3 regions of the Brevibacillus halotolerans genome follow, and region 2 is predicted to be linked to each of the others. Evidence: riboswitches for the same ligand, from Rfam matches in the RefSeq annotation. Region 2 holds a riboswitch; each other region holds the start of a gene.

Region 1 (2,205 bases), on a different contig from region 2:
ACCTAAACAAGGTGTTGTTAACGCCCAAATGGCGATTAACGACAACGACGTAGTAGCGGTTGTAGGTCACGTGACTACGGGTTCATCCTTGTCTGCTGTAACAGCTTATGAAAAAGCTGGTTTGGTCATGGTATCGCCTTCTACAACAGGGCCGGAATTTACTGAGGGAGGTAAAAAAGTAGCACATCGTATTTGTGCACGCGACGACGAACAAGGAAGAAAAGCGGCTATTTATGCAAAAAATACCTTGAATGTAAAAAATGCAATGGTCATTCATGATAAACAAGCGTACGGCCAAGGCTTAGCCAATGAAGTAAAGAAGCAATTTGAGAAGGATGGTGTTAGCGTTCTAGGTTTTGAAGGCTTGACTGCTGGTGAGAAGGACTATAGTGCAGTGGTGAACCAAGTGTTAGCGAAGAAGCCAGAAATGGTCTATTTTGGCGGTTATTATGCAGAGGCAGGAATTTTAATTAAGCAGTTGCGGGAAAAAGGATTTACCGGTGTGTTTATGGGTGCTGATGGTCTTGATTCTGCTGAAATGTTTACAATTGCGGGACCTGCAGCAGAGGGTGTCGTGTTTACCTCCACTGTTGGTGACGTAAGAGCAACAGAAGAAGGGAAGAAATGGATACAGGAATTTGAAGGCTCAACAGGCAAAAAGCTGGGGATATTTACCTCGTTTGGCTACGATGCCATGGCTGTAGCTATCAATGGCATTGAGGAGGCGGCTAAAGCGAATGGAAACAAAAAGCCAACTCGTGCTCAAGTATTCGAAGCCATTCACAAAACACAAGATTTTAAAGGACAGTTTGTACATGTTTCTTTCGATGATAAAGGTGACAATAAGAATGCGCAGGTGTTTATTTATACCTATGCAGGCGGTTCAAAGAAATTTGAAGGTGAAGCAAAATAATCTATTGACATGGATAAGGACCCAGGTGTAATATCTGTTGTAAGAAAAAACGTTACAAAATTTAAAATACTCTCTTATCAAGAGTTGGCTGAGGGACTGGCCCGATGACGCCCGGCAACCTAATGTCTGTTTAACAAGACATCAAGGTGCTACCTCCTGCAGGGAAACCTGAGAGATAAGAGGCGTAGTGGGTTTCCATATACACAAGCCTCTTTTCTTAGGAAAAGGGGCTTTTTTATATCGAGTAGTACTCAGCTATGACTGAACCAATGAGTATTGTACATTTTTTCACAAAAAGAGATAAATGAAAAAGGGGAGAAACATGATGAAAGGTCTAATTAACAAAGGTTCCGTCTATTTATTCGCAATATTCTTTCTAATAGGAAGTGTGCTAAGCGGTTGTGGTGTAACCTCTACATCAAAAGCCGATAACGTGTCAGCATCAAGTAGTGAAACTGCTGGGGATCAACCTACGACAGATAAGAAAAAACGAATTGCGCTGGTGGTGCAATTTAATATTGGTTCGTTTTCATCTCAATATATTGCAGGCGTGAAGGAAGAGGTAGAGAAGCTGGGGGGAGAACTGACAGTTTTAAGCGGGGATAATGACCTTGCTAAAATGGCTTCACATGTGGACGCGGCTGTTACCCAACAATTTGATGGCATTTTGCTGGATCATGGACGTGCAGATAGCTTAGCACCAGGTGTTCAAAAGGCCTTGGCTCAAAAGACTCCAATTGTAGCTTTTGATACAGGATTAGATATTCCGGGAGTAACAGTAGTAGAGCAAGATGATATCAAATTGGCTGAACAAACACTAAACAAAATGGCACAAGACACAGGTGGCAAAGGAAATATTGTGAAGATATGGGTAGCTGGTTTTACTCCAATGGAACGTCGTCAAATCGCTTATAAGGCATTTATGGACAAAAATTCAGGCTTTAACGAAATTGCTGCATTCGGATCAGCTTCTGCTAACACGGCTCTTGATACGCAAGCGCAAATGGAAGCGATTCTGAAGCAGTATCCAAACAAAGGAGATATCACAGCAGTTTGGACTGCTTGGGATGAATTTGCTAAAGGTGCGACACGCGCGATACAGCAGGCTGGACGCAATGAAATTAAGGTATACGGCATAGATATGAGCGATGAGGATTTGCAAATGCTACAAGACCAAAATTCACCATGGATTGCCACGGCAGCCGTAGACCCTTCTGATATTGGACGGGTACAGGCACGATACTTATTTAAGAAGCTGAAGGGAGAGCAGGTACCAGATAAGGTAAGCTTAA
Region 2 (2,205 bases):
AGCCAGAAAAGTTCCAATATGTTTAGCGAAATGCGGGTATATCTCTCCCTCAATAAGGCCTGCACGAAGTAGCTTATGATCACCTACATCCTCCATAATCGTCAAAGCCAGCTCCGAATTGTGATGGTATACCTCAGGTACTAAATCTCCTACCAGCTCTCGCTGAATTTTGAGCGCCTCTGCTTCAATCCGAGATCGGTCCAGCGTTAACGGCCATGATTCGCCAACCACGCGGGCATAAGGCAAAGCCTGCTTCACAATGACACTTTTACCGGTCTCTTCATCCGTTATTCTAAAAACCAAATTTAAATTGCCATCACCAATTTCTCGGCTAACAAGAGGCGCATCTTGTGTAAAAATCGTTCCCTGATTCTGTACGTATAAAATGGATTCTTGAACCGATAACGCTTGATACCCCATATCTTTTCCTCTCCTTTTACCACTCTAGTCTCGGTTGATGTATTGATCGTAATGTGCCAGGGGATGAACGATTCCTCCTAGATTGGCTAATAAGCGATATTTGGTTAATAGGTTAACTTGATACACGCCGACTCGCTCCCAAACTTCCCATGGCTCAAGAATCTTCCACTGCCCCAAATCCTTTGCAATAAAAAAATCCTTGCCACGAAACCGAATCCATGTGTGACTGCTAGGAGCCTCCGGTGAAAATAGGCGAGACCGCGACAAATAATCATCACCATATTCCATAGTAAGTAAGAACAATATACGATGAGCTTCCTCCCAGTTCCTTTGCAATAAGACATGCCAGGAGCCGCTTTCTTGCTCCGTAAGTTTTCCGCGCAGATGACCGAATGCATGACTCAAGGCATTACAGGCATTGCCTGAATCAATAGGCAGTTTTCGCATCTTCTGAAATTCATGTAATAACTGTTCTGCAAATATACTCCAATCGCGTTCGCCTGTTTCGCGAGACGTTTTTACTTGATCCCGAAATGCTTGTGAGATTTGCTTATATTTTTGATAACACCTCATCATGACCCAATACTTATGCTCTGCCCATATCTGTTCACACCATGCTTTGCTTACCAAAGAAAAAGAAAACCTCTTTTCCGAAGAAAAGAGGTCGTTTTGACATGTCATATTCATAAAACGTTCCCCCTTATCTACCAGAATTTTACATGTCTCTGCAGGAATTAGCACCGTGCACATGCCAGGTTAGCGGCTATGTGTCGGTTGCTGGGTTTCATCGGGCCAGTCCCTCCACCGTCTCTGGATAAGGTATCCATTAAGTATATGTAATTGTAGGTGAACACAGGTTCCTATCCTGCGTAGCTAAAGCCTCATAAATGAATCGTTAGTAGAAATATACACAGGTAATCCAGTTATGTCAAACAATTTATTCAACTCAGTTTTTATTTATAAAAAGGGTTGACGCATGTTACAAAAAGGGATAAGATGATCTCCAAGAATCAGCTTCAATTTTGACAATTACAACAATTACCTAGCTCTTATTGAGAGAAGGCGGAGGGACTGGCCCTATGATGCCCGGCAACCCTCGCATCGGGATAAACGATGCGAAACGGTGCTAAATCCTACACATAATCGTGCTGTACTGATTTATGTGAGAGATAAGAGAAGAAGATGATCTGTCTATCGGACGCCTCCTTCTCTTGAAGGGGGCGTTTTTAGTTGATAAATTCTCTACCTACAAGGAGGCCATCCATGAGTACAGATCGAATCCTCGTAACCTATTTAACTCAAGCAAAGGATTTACAAAAAAAAGCGGAAGGTATTGCAGTTGGTATGACAGTAGGCTCATGGACGGACCTTCCTCTGGCAAAGCAGGAGCAGCTACGCCCCTATTTAGGTGAAGTAGCGGATGTATCTCCTCTTGAATCCACCTCATCAGGTGAAACACGAGGTTATATCACGATTAGTTATCCAACCATATGCTTTACACAGGATATCCCTTCTCTTCTTACAGGGGTATTTGGCAAACTATCAATGGACGGGAAAATCAAGCTGGTAGACATTCAGCTTCCTCCTTCTTTTTTACAAGGCTTTCAGGGTCCAAAATTCGGCATAGAAGGAATACGGGAAATAACCGGTGTGCATGATCGTCCATTATTAATGAGTATTTTTAAATCATGCACAGGTTTGTCACTAGAGGAACTAGAAGTGCAATTTCGTGCCCAAGCAGAAGGCGGCCTTGATTTGATTAAGGATGATGAAATTTTCTTTGCT
Region 3 (2,205 bases), on a different contig from region 2:
TTTCGTTGCGAACCGTTGTTTGATGACCTTTTACATCAAATCTTTTACGAAAAAATGAGTACAATATCGGTTCCCTTCTTTAAGCAAAACAACCCCTCGGCCCACCCGTGCCAATTCACCCCAAAAATTGGGGCAAGACACCTTTCCCTATAGTAGCAAAAAGAACGAAAAAGAGTAAATAGGAAAATGTAAAAATGTGCACATAAAAAAGGCAGTGATGCTTGTATGTAGGTTTTCATGTTTCCAGCTACTTCTATTTTACCCTCCAGAAAGCAAGCTTCTATACAAGTTATGCAGCTTATTATGTATAATTATACTTATTTGTATTTTTATTCACGATTATTCACTTCATGTATCCTGTAAATAAATCCGTTTTGCTGTCGATATGTAGCTAAATTTTTAGAAGTTTAATCAAGTTAAAACAAGATGATTTCAATAGTTATTATAAACGGAAACTGAATTTGATTCCGCTGTTTTTTCAGAATGCACAAAATATTATTGACTTATCATTCCAAGCTCCTTACAATAAAACAAACTTTTATTTTCATCAAGAGTGGTGGAGGGACTGGCCCGACGAAGCCCGGCAACCGGAACATAGTGTTCTTGGTGCTAAATCCTGCAGAATCCGCAAGGTTCTGAGAGATGAATGTATGCGAAATTAGTAACGCAGCCTTCCTCTACTCAGAGGAGGGCTTTTTGCTATGAGAAGCCGGTCTTCCCTCTCTACTGCGCCACCATTGAAACCAAGAGAATCACCTTACTTTACATGGAAAAGGAGTGGTTTTTTATGTCAAACCTCAATTGGAAAAGAGAAACACTAGCTCTTCACGGAGGTCAGGAGGCAGACCCAACTACCGGCGCTCTTGCCGTCCCTATCTATCAAACATCCTCCTATGAGTTTCGTGACACCAGCCATGCAGCCAATCTATTCGCGTTACAGGAGCCTGGGAACATTTATACCCGCATCATGAATCCAACCCAGGATGTATTTGAGAAGCGTGTCGCCCTACTAGAAGGCGGTATTGGGGCACTTGCAACTGCATCTGGTCAAGCCGCCATTACATTTGCCTTATTAAATATTGCACAAGCCGGTGATGAAATCATCTCCTCTAGCAGTTTATATGGGGGAACCTACAATTTATTTGCCCATACCTTTGCAAAGCTTGGAATTACCGTTCATTTTGTTGACCAATCCAACCCAGACAATTTCCGTTCAAAGATTACAGACAAAACCAAGGCGATTTTCTGCGAAACGATCGGAAATCCCCAAATGCAGGTTGCCGATCTAAACGCTATTGCTACCATAGCTCATGAATATGGATTACCGCTCCTTGTGGATAATACCTTTGCCTCCCCTATTTTGTGCCGACCGATTGAACACGGGGCAGATATCGTTATCCATTCTGCTACTAAATTTATTGGCGGTCACGGCACATCTATCGGGGGAATTATTGTAGACTCCGGTCATTTCGATTGGAGTAACGGCAAGTTTCCTGGGCTCTCCACTCCAGACCCTACCTACAATGGAATTGTATATACAGAGGCGGTTGGCAATGCTGCTTATATCGTAAAAGCTCGTGTGCAGCTACAGCGAGATGTAGGAGCTACCTTATCTCCTTTTAACTCCTTTTTATTCTTACAAGGCCTAGAGACTCTCCACCTGCGGATGGAACGGCATAGTCAAAATGCACTTGCTGTCGCTCAATATTTAGAACAACACAACGATGTAGAGTGGGTGAGCTACCCAGGGCTTGCTAGCTCACCTACCTACGAACTTAGTCAACGCTATTTACCAGATGGTCAGGGGGCTTTGTTGACTTTTGGAATCAAAGGTGGAGTAGAAGCTGGCAAAAAAGTAATTGAATCTGTTCAATTGTTCTCGCATTTGGCTAATGTAGGAGACTCCAAATCATTGATCATTCATCCAGCTAGTACTACTCATCTCCAACTTACCCCAGAAGAACAAGCTAAGGCCGGGGTGACCCCTGGGATGATTCGTCTTTCCGTAGGTACAGAGGCAATTGAAGATATTTTGCAGGATGTAGAGCAGGCTATTCAAAAAGCTGTGGAAGCTGTACAAGTGTAAGCTGATAATCGTGTAGGATGTAAAAAGGCGTGCTTCACTGTTGCCAGTCGCACGCCTTTTTCTATATGTAAGATGTAAATTTGACTTTTGGCTCATCGCTTACTTTTTCGATACTTGAA

Evidence for each region. Region 2 has a riboswitch for S-adenosylmethionine ahead of O0550_RS13850 (DUF1722 domain-containing protein). Riboswitches for the same ligand answer to the same signal wherever they lie in the genome.
Region 1: linked by a shared signal. The riboswitch ahead of O0550_RS05885 (sugar ABC transporter substrate-binding protein) and the one ahead of O0550_RS13850 (DUF1722 domain-containing protein) in region 2 are both predicted to bind S-adenosylmethionine.
Region 3: linked by a shared signal. The riboswitch ahead of O0550_RS11040 (homocysteine synthase) and the one ahead of O0550_RS13850 (DUF1722 domain-containing protein) in region 2 are both predicted to bind S-adenosylmethionine.

The regions. Positions count from the first base shown of each region.
Region 1 is NZ_JAPTNK010000003.1:210,664-212,868, reverse strand. Features, by position in the region: gene O0550_RS05890 (branched-chain amino acid ABC transporter substrate-binding protein) at 1-913, shown strand, start outside; SAM riboswitch class I at 985-1,095, shown strand; gene O0550_RS05885 (sugar ABC transporter substrate-binding protein) at 1,236-2,205, shown strand, end outside.
Region 2 is NZ_JAPTNK010000010.1:52,735-54,939, forward strand. Features, by position in the region: gene mtnK (S-methyl-5-thioribose kinase) at 1-420, opposite strand, end outside; gene O0550_RS13850 (DUF1722 domain-containing protein) at 445-1,107, opposite strand; SAM riboswitch class I at 1,118-1,241, opposite strand; SAM riboswitch class I at 1,467-1,596, shown strand; gene O0550_RS13855 (2,3-diketo-5-methylthiopentyl-1-phosphate enolase) at 1,684-2,205, shown strand, end outside.
Region 3 is NZ_JAPTNK010000006.1:275,114-277,318, forward strand. Features, by position in the region: gene O0550_RS11035 (NCS2 family permease) at 1-64, opposite strand, end outside; SAM riboswitch class I at 542-649, shown strand; gene O0550_RS11040 (homocysteine synthase) at 788-2,086, shown strand; gene O0550_RS11045 (hypothetical protein) at 2,186-2,205, opposite strand, start outside.